DNA from 3 places in the Bradyrhizobium sp. th-b2 genome. Region 3 is predicted to be linked to each of the others. Evidence: riboswitches for the same ligand, from Rfam matches in the RefSeq annotation. Region 3 holds a riboswitch; each other region holds the start of a gene.
The links. A riboswitch is a leader RNA that binds a small molecule or an ion and turns the genes downstream of it on or off. The one in region 3 is predicted to bind cobalamin.
Positions count from the first base shown of each region.

Region 1: it holds a riboswitch for cobalamin, as region 3 does, so the genes downstream of both, K359_RS0135870 (TonB-dependent receptor) here and K359_RS0113245 (TonB-dependent siderophore receptor) in region 3, are expected to answer to the same signal.
Region 2: it holds a riboswitch for cobalamin, as region 3 does, so the genes downstream of both, K359_RS0118490 (DUF1636 domain-containing protein) here and K359_RS0113245 (TonB-dependent siderophore receptor) in region 3, are expected to answer to the same signal.

Region 1 covers NZ_AUGA01000046.1:55-7,163, forward strand. The annotation lists partial or broken gene K359_RS0135850 (transposase) at 1-260, shown strand, start outside; gene K359_RS0135855 (MFS transporter) at 385-1,608, opposite strand; gene K359_RS54030 (hypothetical protein) at 1,779-3,065, shown strand; gene K359_RS63575 (hypothetical protein) at 3,176-3,349, opposite strand; gene K359_RS0135870 (TonB-dependent receptor) at 3,462-5,726, opposite strand; cobalamin riboswitch at 5,835-6,033, opposite strand; gene K359_RS0135875 (iron ABC transporter permease) at 6,146-7,109, shown strand, end outside.
Region 2 covers NZ_AUGA01000014.1:138,630-145,738, reverse strand. The annotation lists gene cbiB (adenosylcobinamide-phosphate synthase CbiB) at 1-542, shown strand, start outside; gene cobD (threonine-phosphate decarboxylase CobD) at 554-1,519, shown strand; gene K359_RS0118500 (cobyric acid synthase) at 1,521-2,969, opposite strand; gene cobO (cob(I)yrinic acid a,c-diamide adenosyltransferase) at 2,981-3,634, opposite strand; cobalamin riboswitch at 3,671-3,882, shown strand; gene K359_RS0118490 (DUF1636 domain-containing protein) at 3,976-4,350, shown strand; gene cobW (cobalamin biosynthesis protein CobW) at 4,347-5,381, shown strand; gene cobN (cobaltochelatase subunit CobN) at 5,381-7,109, shown strand, end outside.
Region 3 covers NZ_AUGA01000007.1:160,344-167,452, reverse strand. The annotation lists gene K359_RS0113250 (GTP-binding protein) at 1-623, shown strand, start outside; cobalamin riboswitch at 867-1,063, shown strand; gene K359_RS0113245 (TonB-dependent siderophore receptor) at 1,169-3,448, shown strand; gene K359_RS0113240 (peptidase) at 3,451-4,944, shown strand; gene K359_RS0113235 (tetratricopeptide repeat protein) at 4,954-5,427, opposite strand; gene gspD (type II secretion system secretin GspD) at 5,504-7,109, opposite strand, start outside.

The DNA of each region.
Region 1 (7,109 bases), on a different contig from region 3:
TGGACAACTTGCCCGCTCACAAGGTCCATGGCGTTCGAGAGGCCATCCGGGCGGTCGGAGCAAGCCTGCTCTATCTTCCGCCCTACAGTCCAGACTTCAACCCGATCGAAATGGCCTTCTCTAAACTGAAAGCCCTGTTGCGGGCCGCCGCAGCGCGCACCATGCCCGATCTCTGGCAAGCAATCGCCAACGCTCTCAAGCGCTTCTCACCCGAGGAATGCCAAAATTATCTCGTCGCGGCTGGTTACGACGCAACGTGATCGGAAAATGCTCTAGTCCTCCCAGGCGGCAGGCACCAGTCGTTATGGTGGGAAATCCCGTCAACAAACGGCGATTGTTGGCAGTTCGCGGGGCGGAGCGATCCTGCGGGGTTGCCTAGCGGGGCTACGCCCGGATTGTAGCCTCGGAGGCCTGCGGCTTGCGCTCGGTGACCAGCGCAAGCAGCACGGTCAGCACCATGAAGCCCACCGAGGCGCCGAACACCCAATGCGGCATGTGCTGGTCCATGATCCAGCCGAACAGCAGCGGGCTGACGATGCCGCCGAAGTTGAAGCCGGTGGAGACGATGCCGAAGGCGCGGCCGGCGGCGCCGGGAGGCGCGGCGTTGCGCACCATCATGTCGCGGGACGGCGCGATCACGCCGCCAAGGAATCCGGCGAGCCCCATCGCCAGCGTGAGCGCGACAGGCGGCAGGTCCATCAGCGCGATCAGCAGGACGAGCGCGGCATTGATCGCAAAGCAGGCCGCCGCGACCTGGCTGTGACGATGGGTCCAGTCGGCGAGATAGCCGCCCGCCAGCACGCCGGCGGCGCTGGCGCCGAGGAACGCGGTCAGCGCGATATTGGCGGTCGAGAACGACGCGCCGTAACCGCCCATCAGCGCCACCACGCCAAAATTGTTGATGCCCGAGGTCGACAGGCTGAGCAGCGTGAAGAACGCGGTCAGCACCATCAGCGCCGGCGTGATCACGCTCGTCTTCTGTGAGGCGTGGTCCTTGGCCTTGTTCCTGTTGGCGCCGGCATCGGGAATGCCGAGCACGATCAGGAACAGCGCCACCAGCGGACCGACCGCGCCGGCCACGATCAGTGCGCCGAGGCCGCCGATCGAGGCGACCAGCGCCGCCATGATCGCGGGCGCGACCGCGCCGCCGAGGAAGCCGGCAAAGGTGTGGATCGAGAAGGCGCGGCCCATCCGCGCCTCGTCCATATGGGCCGAGAGGATCGCGTAGTTAGCCGGATGATAGACGCTGTTGGCAAGCCCAAGCAGCACGGCGCAGACGATCAGCGAGGGATAGCTGAGATGCAGGCCGAGCCCGATCAGCGCACAGCCGCCGATGGTCAGCCCGATCAGCAGGATCTTGCGCGCGCCGATATGGTCGGCGAGGTAGCCGATCGGCGCCTGGGTCAGGCCGGAGACCACCGCGAACACCGTCAGCGCCAGGCCGAGCTCGACATAGCCGACGCCGAGCTGCTGCTTCAGGAACGGGAACAGCATCGGCAGCACGAAGATATGGAAATGGCTGACCCAATGGGCCACCGAAATCCCCGTCAGCGTGCGCACCGCGCTGTCGGCTCTCGCTTGCTGCGGTGCGGCCAGAACGTCGACCATTTTTGAGACAACCCTTTTCCCAACGCCCGGCAGGGCCCGCCGAAAATAGAGGCTGGCCGCTAATTGTCCATGAACGCGCCTGCATGGCTGCCCCCGGAGTGGGCGTGCCGGATCGACACATGCGGCATTAATGGCGGCGACAAAGCGTGGCGGCGCGGCGATGATCGGTCATGATCGACGCCAAAAAGCCGCTCCGGGTGCTCGTGTCAGAGGGCTCCAGCACCTCCGGCCGCGAGGCGATCACGATCCTGGGGCTGGCCGGCCATCACGTCGAAATCTGCGATCCCTCGCGCTGGTGCCTGGCGCGCTATTCCCGCTTTGTCCGCAAGTACCACCATTGTCCGCCGCTGCGCACCGATCCGGCCGGCTTCCTGCGCTTCGTCGAGCGTCTGTTGGCGTCGCGGCATTTCGATGTGCTGCTGCCGACCCATGAACAGGGCTTTCTGTTCGCCCGCGCCCAGGATCGATTGCAGCTGCGCGCCGGCCTGGCGCTGCCGGATTTCGCCAGCTATCGCGCCGTGCACAGCAAGGCCGGCTTCAGCCGTCTGCTCGACCAGCTCGGCCTGCCGCAGCCGCCGACCCGGATCGTGAACTCGGTCGATGAGCTGCGCGACGGCCTGCGGTTTCCCTCCGTGGTCAAGACGTCGATCGGCACTGCCAGCCGTGGTATCTGGTTTGTGCGCGACGCCAGCGATCTCCATCGCGCGCTCTACGATCTCGAATCCGCAGGCGATTTTGCCGGCGAGGTGCTGGCGCAAGACCTCATCACCGGCACCGTCGAGAAGGCCCAGTCGGTGTTTTGCCGCGGCACTCTCATTGCCTTCCACGCCTACCGTCAGATCGCAGCCGGCGTCGGCGGCGGCGAGGCGATCAAGGAGAGCGTGAGCCGGCCGGCGATCCGCGCCGCGCTCGAGACCATCGGCGCGCATCTTGGCTGGCACGGCGCGCTGTCGGTCGATGTCATCATGCCGCTCGACAGCGCAACGCCGCTTTTGATCGACTGCAACCCGCGGCTGGTTGAGCCCATGAACGCATACCGGTCCGGCACCGATCTGGTCGACCTGCTGCTGCGCGTCTCGCTTGACGAGACGCCGGCTCCGCTGGCGGACGGCCGCGCCGGCGTGCGGACCCATCTGGCGATGCAGGCGCTGCTCGGCAGCGCGTCGCGCGACGGCACAAGGCGCGAGCTGATCAGGGAATGCGGCCGCATCGCCGCGGGTGACGGTCTCTATCGCGGAAGTACGGAAGAGTTGACGCCGGTGCGGCTCGATTGGCTCAGCGCCGCGCCGCTGGCGATGACCACGGCGCTGCTGCTGGCATCGCCGCAGATCGCCTCATCGCTGGCGCGCAGCGGCTTCGGTGCGCATCTGCTGGATCGCGGCAGTATCAAGAAGATCGAGCGTGACGATTTTATTCGCAATGCCTCACGTCGTCCTGGCGAAAGCCAGGACCCATAACCACCGCTGCAAGTTTGGTAGAAGACTGGGGCCGCAGCTCGCCCGCCAACGTGCTTCAGGGGTAATGGGTCCTGCCTTTCGCCAGGACGACATCGTGGATGATGTCCGTCCTACAACGGCTCGTCGTCATTGCCATAGCGGTCGATCTTCGGGGTGGCGATGTCGCCATCCTCGTCATACTCGTCGTCCGGCGGCGCGGCGGGTGGCGGCGGCGCCTTCGACTTTTCGTCGGACTTCTTGCTGGGCTTGTCGGCGCCCTTGCTCGTCTTTCCGGCCTTGCCCATGCGTTTCCCCTGCGCGGGTTAAATCAGCTGCCGGAATTCTACCCCAGTTTGCTGGCGCTTGTAATGTGAGAGACGACGCTGCGGCGTCACACCCGCCGCGCCGGATCACGCTCTAAAACGTTGCGCCGGCCTTCACCATGTAGGTGCGGCCCGGGAGCGGATAGGCCGAGAAGCGGCCATCCGTGAACGAGCTCGCGATGGCGTAGTCGTAATAGAGCGCGTTGAACAGGTTGTTGACGCTGAGCGACCAGAAGAAGCGATCAATTTGCCCGCTCAGCTTGATATCGGCGGTGGCGTTGCCGGGAATCCGGCTCTGGGTGTTGGCCTGGTCGTTGTCCATGATGCGCGAGCTCCAGGCGCGCGCGGTGGCGTCGAACACCAGATAGTTCTGCCAAATATTCCAGGTCACGCCGACATTGCCGGTATAGCGCGACACCAGCGGCACGTCGTTGCCGGCCCAGATGCCTTCGCGGAAGACCGCGCGGGTGATCGCCATGCCGCCGCGCAAGGTCACGCTGTCGCTGACCTTGAGCGAGGCGCTGGTTTCCGAGCCGTAGCGGCGGGTCGGATCGAGGTTGACGTTGTAGAACAGCACCGGGTTGAAATGGATCTCGTTCTCGAGATCCATCAGATAGACGCTGGTCTGGACCTGGAAGCGGTTGGTCCTGACCCGGAAGCCGCCCTCGACGTCTTCCGACGTCTGGGTCTTGAGCGCAAAATTCTGCGCGATGGGCAGGAAGGTCAGCGGGTCGAATGACGGACCCGATGCGACGCGCTCGTCGACGTCGGGCGTGCGGAATGCGCGCGCGGCGCGGCCGAACACCGAGAATGTGTCGGTGAAGCGATGCTCGACGCCGACATGGAGCGCATATTGCGTCTCGTTGCTGTCGAGCGGCGACGCCTGCGTGTCGAAGGCGAACGGCGCATTCGGGTCGTAGCGATCACGCGCCGAGACGCTGGTATTCTGGACGCGTGCACCATAGGCGAAGTCGGTGGTCGGCAGCAATCCGAGCGTGTGCTGCCAGTAGCCTGCCACGCTCTGCTGCTCGATATTGTAGATGTGGAAGGGGTCGACGCCCTGGAACGCGCCGCGTGCCTGACGGAACGTCGAATCGTAATAATCGATGCCGGTCAGGATCGTCGACGGCATCCCCAGCATCACGTTCTTGACGCTGAGCCGCGGCGTCAGCGACCAGGTCTCCAGCGCGGCATCGTTGTAGGTCGAGGCGAAGCTGATGGTCGGTACCGTGCCGAAGAAGCCGCTTTGGGTATCGCGCTGCCGCCAGCCGCCGTCGACGATCAGGTCGACGCCGTTGATCAGCGTCTTGGTGAAGCCGGCGGTGACGCTGGCGGTCTGCTGGTTGGCATAGTCGAACGGCGTGCTGCTGCCCCTGCGGTCGGTTTGCAGCTCGTTGATCCCGATCGACGGATCGACCAGCCGCCCGCCGGGCAGGCCGAGCTTCTGGTCGCTGCCCGTGACGGTGAGGAAGGCGGTCAGATCGGGCGTGGTGTAGTTGATGCTGCCGACGGCGTTGCGCTGGTCGAGCGCATTGTTGACGCGGTAGCCGTCGGACTTGATGCCGTTGCCGTAGAACGAGGTGGACCACGGTCCCGCATTGAGCGCCGCGGAGACGGCGGCCATGCGGGTGTTGAACGAGCCATATCCCGCCTCGGCTCTCATCGTCGTCGGCGGACCGCCGACGCCGGTCTTGGTGATGATGTTGACGACGCCGCCCACCGCATTGTCGCCGTAGAGCACGGCGCCGCTGTTGCCGCGCGTGATCTCGATGCGCGCGATCGAATCGAGCGGGATCGTGGTGAGGTCGAAGCCGGCCTTGTCGACGTCGTTGAGCCGGCGGCCGTTGAGCAGGAACAGCGTGTTGTCGGTGGCGAATGCCCCGAAGCCGCGCAGGTCGACCGCGGTCTTGGCGCCGTTCGGCCCGCCATAGAGCGTTTGCAGCTGCACGCCCGGCACCTGCGCGAGGATTTCAGGCAGCGACTGTACCGGCGAATGCGCGATGTCGTCGGCCGTGATCAGGGCCGAGGACGATCCGACAATGCCGGCGAACTGGCGGCCGCCGCTGGTGCCGCCCGTTCCGGTGGCCGTGCCTGTCCCTGTGGTGCCCGATCCGCTTCCGCCGCCCACATTGGTGCTCTCTGCGGTGCCCGTCGCCGGGCGGCGCGGCGCCGGCGCTTCGTCCGCGGCCGGCCTGGCGCGCGTGACGTTCTGATCGCCCGGCTTGGTGACTTCGATGGTCGGTAGCTGATCGGGAGCAGGCGCCTGCTGCGCCCGCGCGGCGGAGACAATAAATACAGGCGCGAGCATCGTCGTCGCGAGCAGCAGCGTGCGCCGCCAATGGAAAGAGAAAGTGAGCATAAGCGAGACCTCGGTAACGTCAGTGGCACGTCACCGCGAACCAGTCTCACCATCGTGCTAACAGCCTCAGGTGAAGCTCATGCCTGTACTCCCCGACCGGCATCTTCGCGTGTGACCACGGCTGACGGCAGGTCTCCTGGCTCGCGGGTCGTTACCCTTCGTCGCCTTCCCAGGACCGAGATTCCCAGTGGCCTGTGACGAAGGATTCACCGCATACAGTTGCGGGGGCAGCCGCGGCCTTGGGGAAGTTTCCCCGCACCGCATTCCCTTTTCATCTCGCTAAAGAACCGTCATGTTCATCTAGGGTTCGGCCGGGCAGCAAAGTCAATCCGGCGGAAGTCGGGCAATGGCTGGGCGGCCACGGTTTTTATCGAGTGTCGCTTGTCTGCCACGGCGATCGCTGTAAGAGCATGGATCCAATGAGCGTGCAGGATTTTGCCTTGGCGGCCGAGGTCGCGGCGCGGCGACGGTGGGGCGCCACCGCGGCGCTGCTCGCGCTTGTGGCGCTGCTGTGCGTGATCTCGCTCGGCATCGGGCCGGTGCGGCTGTCGCCGCTCGCGGTGACCGAGGCGCTGTTCGGCGGCGGCAGCGACGTGGCGCAGGTGATCGTGCGCGAAATTCGTTTGCCGCGCACCATTCTGGCGTTCGCAATCGGCGGCATTCTCGGGCTGTCAGGCGCGGCGCTGCAGGGCCTGCTGCGCAATCCGCTGGCCTCGCCGTCGCTGTTCGGCGCGCCGCAATCGGCGGCGTTCGGCGCGGTGCTGGTGATCGCGCTCGGCCTGGCCGACGTGCGCTCCTACGCGCTGCCGGTGGTGGCGATCATCGCCGCGTTCGGCTCGGTGTTCGCGCTGCTCGCGATCGCCGGCCGCAATGCCGGGCTGCTGATTCTGATCCTCGCGGGGCTCGCGATCTCGAGCTTTGCGGGAGCTGCGACCGCGCTGGTGATGAACCTCTCCAGCAATCCCTTCGTGGTGCTGGAAATCGCGTTCTGGCTGCTCGGCTCGCTCGAGGACCGCAGCTTTCAGCATGTCGCGCTGGCGTTGCCCTTCATCATCGCGGGTGCCGCGATCCTGCTCAGCCAGGCGAGCGCGTTCCGTGCGCTGACGCTCGGCGAGGAGGCGGCGCAGAGCCTCGGCGTCGATGTCGGGCGGCTGCGGCTCTTCGTGATCGCGGGCGTTGCGCTCGGCGTCGGCGGCGCGGTCGCGGTCACCGGCACGATCGGCTTCATCGGGCTCTTCGCGCCGCATCTGATGCGTCCCCTGATCGGTCACGATCCGGCGCGGCTGCTGGTGCCGAGCGCGCTCACCGGCGCGGCGCTGCTGCTCGCGGCCGATATCGCGGTGCGCATCATCCCCTCGACCTCCGACATCAAGGTCGGTGTGC
Region 2 (7,109 bases), on a different contig from region 3:
ATCCCTTGACGCTCGACGATGCCGGCATCGCGCGCGCGACCATCGAGAGCCTCGCCGAGAATGCATCCGACGGCATCGTCGCGCCAGTGTTCTGGGGCGCGCTGTTCGGCCTGCCGGGAATCCTCGGCTACAAGGCGATCAACACACTGGACTCGATGATCGGCCATCGCACCGAGCGGCACGACGCCTTTGGCTGGGCCGCCGCCCGGATCGACGATCTCGCCAATCTCATTCCGGCGCGGCTGACCGGACTTTTGCTCGTGGTGCTCGCGCCGCGGCCATCGCAGGCGTGGTCATGCATGTTGCGTGACGCGCGCCGCCATCGCTCGCCGAATGCCGGCTGGCCGGAAGCGGCGATGGCCGGTGCGCTCGGCGTGCGGCTCAGCGGTCCCCGCATCTATCACGGCAGCATCGCCGATGAGCCCTGGCTGAACGAGGGCGCGCGCGATCCGGCTGCCGCCGACATCTTCGCCGGGCTGAAACTCTATCGTTACGCCACGATGCTGCTGGCTGCGGCGTTCACAGCCCTGGCGCTGGCGTGAAGGAGCGGGGCATGCGCGAGCACGGCGGAAATCTCGATGTCGCCCAGCAACGCTTCGGCGGCGCTGCGGAGGACTGGATCGACCTGTCGACGGGGATCAATCGGGTGCCTTATCCTGACGTCGATGTGGAGCCGCGGCAATGGAGCGCGTTGCCGTCGCGATCCGAGATCGAATCCCTGCACACCGCCGCGCGGCAGGCTTATGCGACCGACGCGCCGATCTTGGCGATGGGCGGTGCGCAGGCCGCTATTCAGCTGCTGCCCCAGCTGGCGTCCCGGGGGCGGGCGCGTGTCCTGGCGCCGACCTACAATGAGTATGCCGCAGTGTTGTCGGCCGCCGGATGGGACGTCGACGAGGTGTCCGATCTCGCAGCGCTTGCGGGCGCCGGTCTTGCCGTGGTCGTCAACCCGAACAATCCCGATGGGCGGCACCATGAGCGGCGCGAGTTGCTCGCGCTATTGCCGCGCGTCGGCCGGCTCGTGATTGACGAGAGTTTTGCGGACGCCGTGCCGGACCTGTCGCTCACACCGGAAGCCGGACGAGCGGGGCTCGTGATCCTGCGCTCGTTCGGCAAATTCTACGGGCTTGCCGGGCTGCGGCTCGGCTTCGCGATCGGCAGCGAGACGGATATCGCCGCGCTTGCGGCGATGGCGGGCCCATGGCCGGTGTCGGGGGCCGCAATCGCGATCGGGCGGCGGGCGCTGCGCGATCACGACTGGGCAAAGGCGACGGCCGCGCGGCTGGCGGCCGACTGCGTCAGGCTCGATGCAGCGGTGCGATCGCAGGGGTGGACCCTGGTCGGTGGCACGCCGCTGTTCCGTCTCTACGAGACCCGCGATGCGCTGGCCGCACAGGACAAGCTTGCGCGCGGGCTGATCTGGTCGCGCGTCTTCCGGCAGCGGCCGGGATGGCTGCGCCTCGGTTTGCCCGGCAGCGAGGCCGAATGGGCTCGCCTCTCCACGGCATTGTCGCGCTGACCTAGCGCGCCAGCGCGAGCAGGCCTTCGACGTCGAGATGGGTCTCGATGTGTTCGGCGAGCGCATCGAGCGCGCTCTCGACCCGGGCGCCGTATGGCTGGTCGGCCGCGGGAATATCGAGCCTCGCAAGGAACGCCTTGCGAAATTGGTCTGACGTGAACAGGCCGTGCAGATAGCTGCCGTGAACGCGACCATCCGCGGAAACGGCACCTTCTGCTGCGCCGTCAAGCGTCGCAAAAGGCCGCGCGCGATCCGGACCGTCGGTGCGCCCGATGTGGATTTCATAGGCGCTGATCGGCTGAGATGTGGCAGCATGCACCGCGCTGACGCGCGTCAGCGTCTTCTGCTCGGTCATGACAGTTGTGATATCAAGAAGTCCGAGGCCGCGCGTTTCGCCGGCCGGGCCTTCGATCCCGTCGGGATCGGCGACGCTCTCGCCGAGCATCTGATATCCGCCGCAGAGGCCAAGGACATGGCCGCCGCGGCGATGATGCGCCAGGAGATCGATGTCCCAGCCTTGCGCGCGCAGGAAGGCGAGGTCGCCGCGGGTCGATTTCGAGCCGGGCAGGATGACGAGCCGCGCATCACCCGGGATGGCTTCGCCTGGTCGCACCATCACGAGATCGACGCCGGGCTCGAGCTTCAGCGGATCGAGATCGTCGAAATTCGCGATGCGCGACAGCGCAAGGAAGGCGATCTTGCACTGGCCGGGCTTGCGCGCGTCGGCGAGCCCGAGCGCGTCTTCGGCCGGAAGCTCACCGGCGCGGGTAAACCAGGGCAGTACGCCAAAGCCGCGCCACGCCGTGCGGGATTCGATCAAGCGGTAGCCGTCGTCGAACAGCGTCGGATCGCCGCGGAACTTGTTGATGAGAAAACCCTGGATCATCGCGGCATCCTCGGGATCGATCACCGCCTGGATACCGACGAGCTGCGCGATCACGCCGCCGCGGTCGATGTCGCCGACCAGCACCACGGGCACGTCAGCCCGGCGCGCAAAGCCCATATTGGCGATATCGGACTTACGCAGATTGACCTCGGCGGGGCTGCCGGCACCTTCGACCAGCACCAAATCGGCGCGATCCTTCAGCCGCGCAAAGCTCTCCAGCACCGCGCCCATCAGCGACGGTTTCATAGCGGAATATTCGCGCGCGCGTGCGGTCGCGATCCGTTTGCCGTGCACGATGATCTGGGCACCGACATCGCTCTCCGGCTTCAGCAGCACCGGGTTCATGTCGGTGTGCGGCTCGACACCGGCGGCGAGCGCCTGCAGGGCCTGCGCACGTCCGATCTCGCCGCCGTCGATGGTCACGGCCGCGTTGTTGGACATGTTCTGCGGCTTGAAAGGCAAGACGCGCAGGCCGCGTCGTCTGGCAGCGCGCGCCAGGCCCGCGACGATGAGCGACTTGCCCACGTCCGAACCCGCTCCCTGGATCATCAATGCGCGCGCCATGGCGATAACAGTCAGAACTCGACGCCCGGTTGGGCCTTGATGCCGGAGCGGAACGGATGCTTCACCAGCGTCATCTCGGTGACGAGATCGGCGATCTCGATCAATTCATCCTTGGCATTGCGTCCGGTGAGCACGACATGCGTCATCGGCGGCTTCGACGTGGTCAGGAAGTCGACGACATCGGCAATGGCGAGATAATCGTAGCGCAGCGCGATGTTGATCTCGTCGAGCACGACCATGCGCAAGCTCGGGTCTGCGATCAGCTGCTTGGCCTTCTCCCAGCCGGCCTGCGCCGCCGCGATGTCGCGCGCGCGATCCTGGGTCTCCCAGGTAAAACCTTCGCCCATCGCGTGGAATTGACAGAGCTCTCCGAAATGCCCGGTGAGCAGGCGGCGCTCGCCGGTATCCCAGGCGCCCTTGATGAACTGCACCACGGCGCATGGGAAGCCATGCGCCACGCAGCGCACGATCATGCCGAAGGCGGAGGAGGACTTTCCCTTGCCGGCGCCGGTATGAACGATGATCAGACCCTTTTCGCCGCTCTTGGTCGCCATGATCTTGTCGCGGGCGACCTTTTTTTTCGCCATCTTGGTCGCGTGGCGCGCATCCAGCGAAACCTCGCTGCTGACGACCTCGTCTTCGGCGCCGTTTTCTTCAGAAATCATGACGTTCCTTCGGCTTGACAAGTTCGAGCCACGGACGAATGGTGGGCCCGCGTTGGTTCCTGTCCTACGACAGGCGAAGAGGGAATGCGATAGGGCTCAAGGTGGGCCTGAAAAGCAGCCGCCCCCGCGACCGTGACCGGAGAGATGCCCAAAGCCACTGATTCCTTGTCGAGAATCGGGAAGGTGGGCATCGAGGGAGAAATCCTGCTCCGCAAGCCGGGAGACCTGCCAACGCAACGTGTTGTGAGACCGGCGGACGGGGTGTTCCGCGACGGGGAAACGAACCCATTCACAACGGTTCGTGTGCCTCTTCGCCTCCCGCTGTTAATCCAGGATGGGCGATGAGCGTTACACTTCATGTCTGCATCACCTGCCGCGCCGGCCAGACGCTGGCGGAAGGTGAGCTCGCGCCCGGTGCGCGCCTGTATGCCGCGCTTGTTGAGGCCGGCGTGCCCGATGACGTCAATCTTGTTCCCGTCGAATGCCTGTCGGCGTGCAGCCAGGGTTGCTCGGTCGCGCTCAGTGCGCCGGGGCGGTGGTCCTACGTCTACGGCCGCCTGTCCGCTGACAATGCCAGGGATGTGATCGCGGGCGCCACCGCCTATGCCGCGGCGCCTGACGGCATCGTGCCGTGGCGCAGCCGTCCGGAAATCTTTCGCAAGCAATCGCTCGCTCGAATCCCACCCCTTGCCGTCGTGCCGGAGGCCGCAGAATGACTACGCTCGCCAAGGTTCCGGTCACCGTCGTGACCGGTTTTCTCGGGTCCGGCAAGACAACGCTGATCCAGCATCTGATCCGCAACGCCAACGGCAAGAAGCTCGCGGTGCTGGTCAACGAATTCGGCAGCGAAGGCGTCGACGGCGAGATCCTGAAGTCGTGCGCCGACGCCAATTGTCCGGCCGAGAACATCGTCGAGCTCGCCAATGGCTGCATCTGCTGCACCGTCGCCGACGATTTCATCCCGGCCATGGAGCAGTTGCTCGCGCGCCGGGTGAGACCTGATCACATCGTGATCGAGACGTCCGGCCTCGCTTTGCCGAAGCCGCTGCTGAAGGCGTTCGACTGGCCGGAAATCCGCTCGCGGATCACGGTCGACGGCGTGATCGCGCTGGCCGATGCGGAGGCCGTTGCTGCCGGCCGCTTTGCGCCGGATCCGGCCGCAGTCGATGCACAGCGTGCGGCCGACGACAATCTCGACCACGAGACGCCGCTGTCCGAAGTGTTCGAGGACCAGATCGCCTGTGCCGATATCGTGCTGCTGACCAAGGCCGATCTCGCCGGAGCCGAGGGGATCAAGGCGGCCAAAGCGGTGATTGCGGCCGAAATGCCGCGCGAGGTGCCGATATTGCCGATCGTCGACGGCGTCGTCGACGCGCGGGTCATCCTGGGACTCGAGGCCGCCGCAGAGGATGATCTCGCATCGCGGCCGTCTCACCATGATGGCGAAGCCGAACACGAGCACAATGATTTCAACTCCGTAGTGATCGATCTTCCCGAGGTTTCGGATGTCGAGGCACTGGTGGCTTCGATCAAGGGGCTGGCGCGCGAGCAGAACGTGCTGCGCGCCAAGGGCTACATCGCGGTCGAAGGCAAGCCGATGCGGTTGCTAGTGCAGTCCGTCGGCGAACGGGTACGGCATCAGTTCGACATGCCTTGGGGCACGCGGCCGCGGCAGTCGAAGCTGGTCGTGATCGGCGAACACGGCGATATCGATGAAGCTGCGATCAGGGCGCGACTAGGTGTCTGATGCACGTCGTCTTCCGCGAGAGCCGCGGCCTTGAGGAGACCGCGACGCCAAGGGACCTCGGCCAGGATCCGGCCGATCTCGTGGTGTTGTCGTTTTCCGACAGCGATCTCGCCGCCTTCGCGGCCGGCTGGCGGCGGGGCCGCGCCGCGCTGCCGTCGCTGCGGCTCGCCAATCTCGCGGAGCTGCGCCATCCGCTCTCGGTCGATACCTATATCGAGCGCACACTGTCGCGCGCGCGCGGCATCCTGGTGCGGCTGATCGGCGGCGAACCCTATTGGTCATACGGGCTGGCCGCGGTGCATCGTCTGGCGAAGGAGCGCGACATCGCTTTGGTGGTGTTGCCAGCCGATGGCCGCGACGATCTGCGGCTGGATGAATTTTCGACCTTGCCGGTCTCGACGCTGCGTCGTCTGAAGGTGCTGTGCGACAAGGGCGGGCCTGTCGCCGCGCAGGCCGTGATCGCACAATTGGCGCTGGCGTCAGGGCTGTATGCCGGGCCTGTGGTCGGCGAGATCGATCTTCCCGAGATCGGTCTCTACGACCCGCGGCGCGGTGTTGTCGCGGCGCTGCCGGCATCGGATCGCCGGCCGCGGGCACTGGTGACTTTCTATCGCTCCTATCTCGCGGCGGGCGACACGGCACCGGTCGATGCGTTGATTGAGGCGCTACGCGAGAAGGGCTTTGACGCCTACGGCGTCTTCGTCGCCTCGTTGAAGGCGGCGGGCGTGGCCGATTGGCTGCGTACTCAATTCGCGCAATGCGCACCCGCCGCCATCGTCAATGCGACCGCCTTTTCCGCGGCCGGCGATGACGGCACCACGCCGTTCGATGCCGCATCGTGTCCGGTGTTCCAGGTCGCTCTGTCCACGGCGCGGCGCGAGGATTGGGCCGAGTCGCTGCGCGGTCTGTCGCCCGGCGATCTCGCGATGCATGTGGTGTTGCCGGAGGTTGACGGCCGCCTGTTTGCTGGCGTGGTCAGCTTCAAGTCGGCGAGCGAGCGCGATCCCGATCTGCAGTTCGCACATCTCGCGCATCGGCCGGATGCCGGACGCGTCGCAGCAATTGCCGTGCGCGTGGCAGCCTGGCGCCATCTTGCGGAAAAGCCCGCGCGGAAGAAGCAACTTGCACTCGTGCTGTCGAACTATCCGGGCCGTCCGCACCAGATCGCGCATGCTGTCGGCCTCGATGCGCTTGCCTCGGTCGAGGTATTGCGGGCCGATCTCGCGGCCGCGGGCTTTGATCTCGAGCCGGTGGCGTCGCTGGGCGATGCGCTCTTGCACCGGAAACTGACATGGGAGGTGGCCGAGTATCGCGCGGCCATCTCCGGCCTTCCGCCACAGCTTCAGGACGACCTCGCGCGTGCATGGGGCGCGCCGGAGGACGATCCCGATTGTCGTGATGGCGAATTTCAATTCGCGGCAATCCAGTGCGGCAAGTCCGTCATCGCCGTTCAGCCGGAGCGCGGCGATGTCTCTCATCGCGATGCCGACTATCACGATCTGTCGCGCACGCCGCGCCATGCCTATGTCGCGTTCCATCTGTGGCTCAGGCAGCAACGCATCGATGCCGTCGTGCACATGGGCGCGCATGGCACGCTGGAATGGCTGCCCGGCAAGTCGGTTGCGCTGTCGTCCGCGTGCTGGCCGGAAGCGCTGATCGGCGATCTGCCCGTCATCTACCCCTTCATCGTCAACGATCCCGGCGAGGCGGCGCAGGCCAAGCGCCGGA
Region 3 (7,109 bases):
TGCGCAACCTGATGGATCCCGTGATCTGGAAGGAAGCGCCGCTGGAGACCGTGCTGTGCGTGGTCGACGCCACGCAGCCTGCGACGATGCTGGACGATGCGCTGCTGCGGTCGCAACTGCGGGCGGCCGATGTGGTGGCGCTGAGCAAGGTCGACCTGGCTGATGCCACCGCGCGTACCGCGATCCGCGACGCGGTACGCGCGGTGCGGCCGGCGGCGGTCGTGGTCGATGCGCTGCATGGCGAGGTGCCGACGGAACTATTGCTTCCGGCGGATATCGATCATTTGCCGGCGCCGCGCGAGACCGCGCCACGACGGCCGGTGTCCGACCGGTTCGAGACGCTGAGCTGGACGTCGGAGCGGCCGGTGCGGTTGCCGCGCTTGCAGCAGGCGATCGGCAGGCTGGCGCCGAAACTCGCGCGGGCGAAGGGATTGTTCGAGACGGTGGAGCAGCCTGGGCGACTGACAGTGTTTCAACTCGCCGGCGGACGCGCGACATTGGCTGCGGGCGGCGTGCCGGCACCCGGCGTGCCGCGCACGCGAATCGTGTTCATCGCCGAGATAGGTGTGCTCTCGCGCGCCGAGATCGATGCGATCATGGCAGGCTGCGTCGAAGCTACCTGAGTTTTCCGTCACCCCCGCGCAAAGGCTTTGCCTTTGTCGCTGGAGGAGCGCGTAGCGCGTCTCGAAGGGTGCACGGCCACCAGCCGGGCCGTCGATCCTTCGAGACGCCGCTACGCGGCTCCTCAGGAGACGGGTTAAGGAGGTCTCCGCGTCAGCGATACAAGCCGTGTGTCATCGCCGCAGCACCGTCCCGCAAAGCACGTGCGCGACAATCGCGCCGAATTGACAGCCCATCCCGCACCACCTATCGTTTCCGCCGACGGTTCCCTTCGGGGATCAAAAGGGAATGCGGTGCGAGGGTAACCCCAATGCCGCAGCTGTCCCCGCAACTGTAAACGGCGAGCCTTTCGTCAATTTGCCACTGGACCATTCGGTCCGGGAAGGCGTCGACAGGCGACGACCCGTGAGCCAGGAGACCTGCCGTCAGTCGTGGTCACACGCGAGCACATCGGGCGGGGGCGTCCTGGTGGGATCGGAGCACTGCCTTTTGGGCAATGCGCCAGTCCGCGTTCGCGGTGACGTGCCACGTTACCGCGGGTCCTTTCATGTCTCCGTCTTCTCCCGTTGCGCGCCGCTGGCGCCTCGGCCTCGTTTGCTCCCTGTCATCGCTGCTGCTGCCGGCTGAAGGTGGAGCACAAACACCGCCACCAACCAGGCTCGATCCGATCGAGGTCTCGCCCTCGGCATCCGAAAAGCCCAAGCCCGCGGCGCGAAGCAGCAACTCGGCGTCGTCGTCGCGGCCACGCTCCAGACCTGTACCGGCCGCGGCAACCGGCAACACACCGCGCGCCGCAGCGTCGGGCGCTTCGGGATCGGCGTCGCCGACGCTCAACGCCACCACGCCGGGGAGCACCGGCAGCCGTCTGAATCTAACGCCGCTGCAAACGCCGGCGAGCGTCGAGATCATCACGTCGCAGACCATCGCCGAACGCGGCCAGCATAATGTCACAGATGCCGTCACCCAGGACGCGGCCGGGTTCATCGCAACGCCGGCTCCCGGCAATGGCGGCCTGTCGTTCAGCACCCGCGGCTTTGCCGGCAGCAATTCGGTGATGACGCTGTATGACGGTACGCGCTTTTATATCGGCTCGGGAACCCTGACGTTCCCGTACGATACCTGGTCGACGCAGCGCATCGAGGTGCTGCGCGGCCCGGCTTCGGTGCTATACGGCGAAGGCGCAATCGGCGGCGTCATCAACGTAATTCCGAAAAAGCCGCTGGGCACGCCCTACAACGAAGCCGAGGTCTCGCTCGACAGCAACATGACGCGGCGGCTTTCGGTCGACAGCACCGGTCCGATCAATCCCAATGTGTCCTACCGGATCAATGCCACCGGCAACATGTCGGACGGCTGGGTCGATCGCGACAAGACCTCGAATGCGGTGGTCTCGGCCGCGGTGCGGGTGCAGGCGTCGGAAAATCTCGCCTTCACGCTCTCCGAGGATTATGGCGACCGCAGCCCGTCGCGCTATTTCGGCACGCCGCTGATCAACGGCGCGATCCAGGACGCGCTGCGCTTCAAGAACTACAACGCGCTGGACAGCACGATCCGCTATCAGGACAGCTGGACCCAGTTCAAGACCGAGTGGGACGTCGCCGACGGCATCAAGATCAACAACACGCTCTATTATCTGACCAGCGAGCGGCACTGGCGCGACATCGAGAGCTACACCTGGAATCCGAAGAGCAATCTGATCGATCGCGGCAACTATATCGAGATCTTCCACGACCAGAAGCAGGCCGGCAACCGGATGGACGCGACCTTCAGCGGCCACATCTTCGGCCTCGAGAACCGCTTCGTTGCGGGATTCGACGTTAACCACATCGACTTCACCCACACCAATAACTCGCCGTTTGGCGGCGCGTCGTCGGTCAACCCCTACGTCTTCGATCCCGGATCGTTCTTCGCGACGACCACTGCGACATCGCCCGGCTTCAATGCGATCGTCAATCAATACGCGCTGTTTGCGGAGGATCGTCTGTTGCTGACCGATCAATTGTCGCTCGTCACCGGCGTCAGGTACGATCGCCCCGAGGTCGACCGCACCGACTATCGGACGCCGTCGAACAGTTTTGACGTCGCGCTCTCGGGCGCCAGCTGGCGCACCGGGGTGGTCTATGAACCGATCAAGAACCTCGCGTTCTATGGTCAGTATGCGGTCGGCGTCGATCCGGTCGGCAATCTGATCTCGCTGTCGGCCACGCAAAAGACCTTCCAGCTCGCCACCGGCAAGCAGACCGAGTTCGGGGTCAAGCAGTCGTTCCTGGGCGGGCGCGGCGAGTGGACGCTGGCGGGCTATCAGATCGTCAAGAACAATTTGCTCGTTGCCGATCCGAACAATCCCGTCGGCCTCGCATTGCAGGTCGGCCAGCAATCATCGCGCGGCGTCGAGGCATCGGTCGGACTGGCGTTGGATTATGGCTGGCGTGTCGACGCCAATGTCGCGCTGCTGCAGGCGAAGTACGACAACAACAGCCAGCTGGTGAGCGGAAAGCTCGTCAGCTATGCCGGCAACGTTCCGATCAACGTACCGCAGCAGGTGTCGAACGTCTGGTTGACCTGGGACTTCGCATCCAACTGGTCGGTCTATGGCGGCGTCCAGATCGTCGGCCAGATGTACTCCGACCTTGCCAACACCCAGTTGCGGCCGGGCTACAATGTGGTCAATGGCGGTGTCAGGTGGAAGCCGGATGACCGCACCACGGTTGCGTTCCGCGTCTACAATCTGTTCGACAAGGTCTACGCGGTGACGTCGCCCTATGCCGGGCAGTGGCTGCTGGGCATGGCGCGCACCGCGGAACTCTCCGTCAACGTGAAGTTCTGATCATGCGCAACACTCTGGTCCGGCGAGGGCGGCGATGGCTGTATGTCGTCCATCGCTGGATCGGCATCGCGACCTGCCTCTTGTTTGCGATGTGGTTCATCTCCGGCCTCGTCATGATGTACGTGGCCTTTCCGCGCCTCACCGACGGCGAGCGCCTGGCCGCGCTCCCTGTCATTTCGTGGGGCAAGGTGCAGATCGCGCCTGACCGCGCGATGGCGATCGCGGGCATGGAGCATTATCCGCGCGATCTGCGGCTGTCGATGATGGACGACGTTCCGGTCTATCGCATCGCCGGCTGGAAGGGAGGCACCGTCACCATTTCGGCGGCCGACGGCAGTATCATCGACTGGATCACGCCGGACCAGGCGCTGGCCATTGCCGGCCACGATCCGCGTGCGGTGCGTCCGCAATTGCTCGACACGGTGACGCGCGATCAATGGTCGGTTACGGCGCGTTTCGACCTGTTGCGGCCGCTCTATCTGGTCGGCCTCGGCGACGCCAGTGGGACCGAGCTCTACGTCTCCGCGCGCAGCGGCGAGATCGCGCTCGACACCACGCGGCAGGAGCGGGTCTGGAACTGGCTCGGCTCGATCCCGCACTGGATCTATCCGACCGTGCTGCGCAAGGACGGTCCGCTGTGGCGGGATGTGGTGCTGTGGATCTCGGGCGTGTGCCTCGTGGTCGCGGTCACTGGCTTCTGGATCGGCATTCTCCGGTTGCGATTGATGCGTCGCTACGCAAACGGCGCCATGTCGCCATACCGCGGCTGGATGGCCTGGCATCATATTGCCGGGCTGATCGGCGGCATCTGCGTTTTCACCTGGATGTTCAGCGGCTGGCTGTCGCTCAATCCCGGCGGCGCGTTCTCCGGCCGCGGCGTCACCAGGGAGATCGCGGTCGGCTACAGCGGCCATGACGCGCCCGACATCGCCACCGGCTTCCAGTCGTCGCCGTCCGTGCCGGCCGTGGAGGCGCGCTTCGTCTGGATCGGCGGACACAAGCTGATGATGCTCGATGACAGCAATGGCCGTCGCAGCCTCGCCGATCCCGCCACCGGCGCGCCCGCGTCTCTCTCGCGTGACGAGATCATCGCAGCCGCCCGGCGCGCGGTGCCCGGAGCTGCCATGAACTCGGTCCAACAGCTCGATGAACCCGACGCCTATTGGTACACGCTGCACAACGCGCGCGAACTCCCCGTGCTGCGGACCGGCTTTGATGATCCCGCGCAAACCTGGCTGCACATCTCTCCGGTCACTGGCGAAATTCTCGACCGCAGCGACGACAGTCGCCGCTCCTATCGCTGGTTGTTCAACGCGCTGCACAGCCTGGATTTCCCGCTGCTGCTGCGCATCTCTCCCGCACGCGACGTCGTGGTGTGGCTGCTGTCAGCGGTTGGCACGATCGTCTCGATCAGCGGCATCGTGATCGGCTGGCGCCGGCTGCGGCGGCCGGTGCGAAGGAGACGCGTGTCCGCGATCCCTGTGCGGACGCCGTGATAGCGGCAGCTACTTGATGGTCAGGTGCACGTTCGGCGCCGGCGGGCCGGGGACCCATCCCAATGCAAACCGCTGGCCGGCGATGATCTCATTGCGCGAGAGTTTTGATGCGACCGCATCACGGAAGCGGAGATAGGCGTCGCGCTGCCGTCCGTTCGTGCGGGCGGCCGCCAGATTGAGCCATTTGTAGGCCAGCACGTAATCGTTCGGAACGCCGTGGCCCTTGTCGTACATCAGGCCAAGCATGGCCTGCGCGAACGGGTCGCCTTGCACGGCGCCACGATAGTAGAGATCGGCGGCGGCGTCATAGGCCTGCGGCACGCCAAAACCGTGCTCATACATGAAGCCGAGCAGGCCGAGCGCGCGCGCATTGCCGCGCTCGGCGGCCGGCGCGAGCTCCCGAGACGCCCTGACATAGTCGCCGCGATTAAAGGCGGCGGTTCCGCGCGCAAGGCTGTCGGCGCTCGCGACGGATGCGGTCATCGCCCAAAGCGCGACCGCAAGTGTAGCGCAGAGGCGGGTTCGCAGCGCGGGCATGCGGAGCATCCGGTTGCCCGGCTCAGTGGAAGCTGGTGGTGATCGGCGCATTGGTCGATGTCGTGGCGATGCTGCCGCGCAGTTTCGATCGAAGCTCCTCGGCGACGACCTGGGCGTCGGTACCGTTGCGGATGATCTGCGGGCGGATGAAGATGATCAGCTCGGTGCGCTGGGTGCCGTTGCTCTGATGCCCGAAGGCGTCGCCAAGGCCAGGAATCTGGTCGAGCACGGGAAGCGCATTGCGGTTGCCGCTCTGCTGCTCGCTGATCAGGCCGGCCAGCAGCACGGTCTGGCCATTGGCGACCGCGATTTGGCTCTTGACCCGCCGTTCCGACACCGTCGGCGTCAGGTTTACCGAGCTGCTTTGGGGAACGTTGCTGATCTCCTGCTCGACATCGAGCCGCACCGTGCCGTTGACGCTGACGCGTGGCGAGACCTTCAGGATGATGCCGGTGTTGCGATAGTCGATGGTGTTGACCACCGTGTTGCTCGTGGTCAGCACTGTCGCGCTGCCGGTCGAGACCGGGACGACGTCGCCGACCTGCAGCGTCGCGACCTGGTTGTTGATCACGACCAGCGAGGGATTGGACAGCACCTTGACGCTGGTGACGGCATGCAGCGCATCCAGGATCAGGCTCGGCTGCGTCGCGGAGCCAACCAGGAAGTTGAAGCCCGGGAAGGTCTGGTTGATGAAAGCATTGGTGAGCGAGCCCGCGACCGAGACGGCGCCGGTGGTCGCGTCCGTGGTGGTGGCGGGCGCCGATGTGGCCTGGGTGCCAAGGATCGAGCCGGTGTTCGGCTTCAGGCCGAGGTTTTGGCTGGTGAGATAGGTCTGCACGCCGTAGGACAGGGTGTTGTTGAGCGTGACCTCGGCGATCGTAGCATCAATGGCGACCTGGAGCTGTGGCTCGTCGATCTGCAGCAGCGTCGACTCGATGATGCGGTAGTTGGCCTGGTCGGCATAGATCAGGAGATTGTTGTTCACGACATCGGGCGTGATGCGGACGTCCTGCAGCACGGGCTGGCCGTTGCCGCCGCCGACGCCGGCGCCGCGTCCGGCATCCAGCGCGGCATTGTTGCCCTGGCCCGCATTGGGATTGTTGGCTTGACCACCGGCGCCAAATCCCTGGCCCAGGCCTTGGCCCGTCGCACCTGTCCCCGACGTGCCGCGGGATGCGAAGCCGCCCATGCTCGAATTCGAGCCGTTGTTGTTGTTGAGCGACAGACGATCGGCGACGCTTGACGTCGACGAGGTGCCGGAGCCCGGCGCGAGCTGGCTGTCGGCACTGTCGAGCAAATTGCCTGAGGAGCCGCCGAGGAACATGTCGGTCAGGACCCGCGCGATCTGGCGCGCATCGCCATACTTGACGCGGTAGACATGGACCGTGGTTCGCGCGGTGTCGTTGCGGTCGAGGCGCTTGATCCAGGTTGCGGCCGTGTGCAGCATGTCCGGCTTCTTGGTCACGACCAGCACCGCATTGAGGCGTGCGATCGGCATGAACTTGATGACGTTCTGGCTGAGGCCGTTCTCGCCGGAATCGACGATCTTCTCCAGCTCGGCGATGACAGGCGCGGGCGAGCCGCTCGAGATCGGGAAGATGCCGACCGATTGACCCCGCATCCAGTCG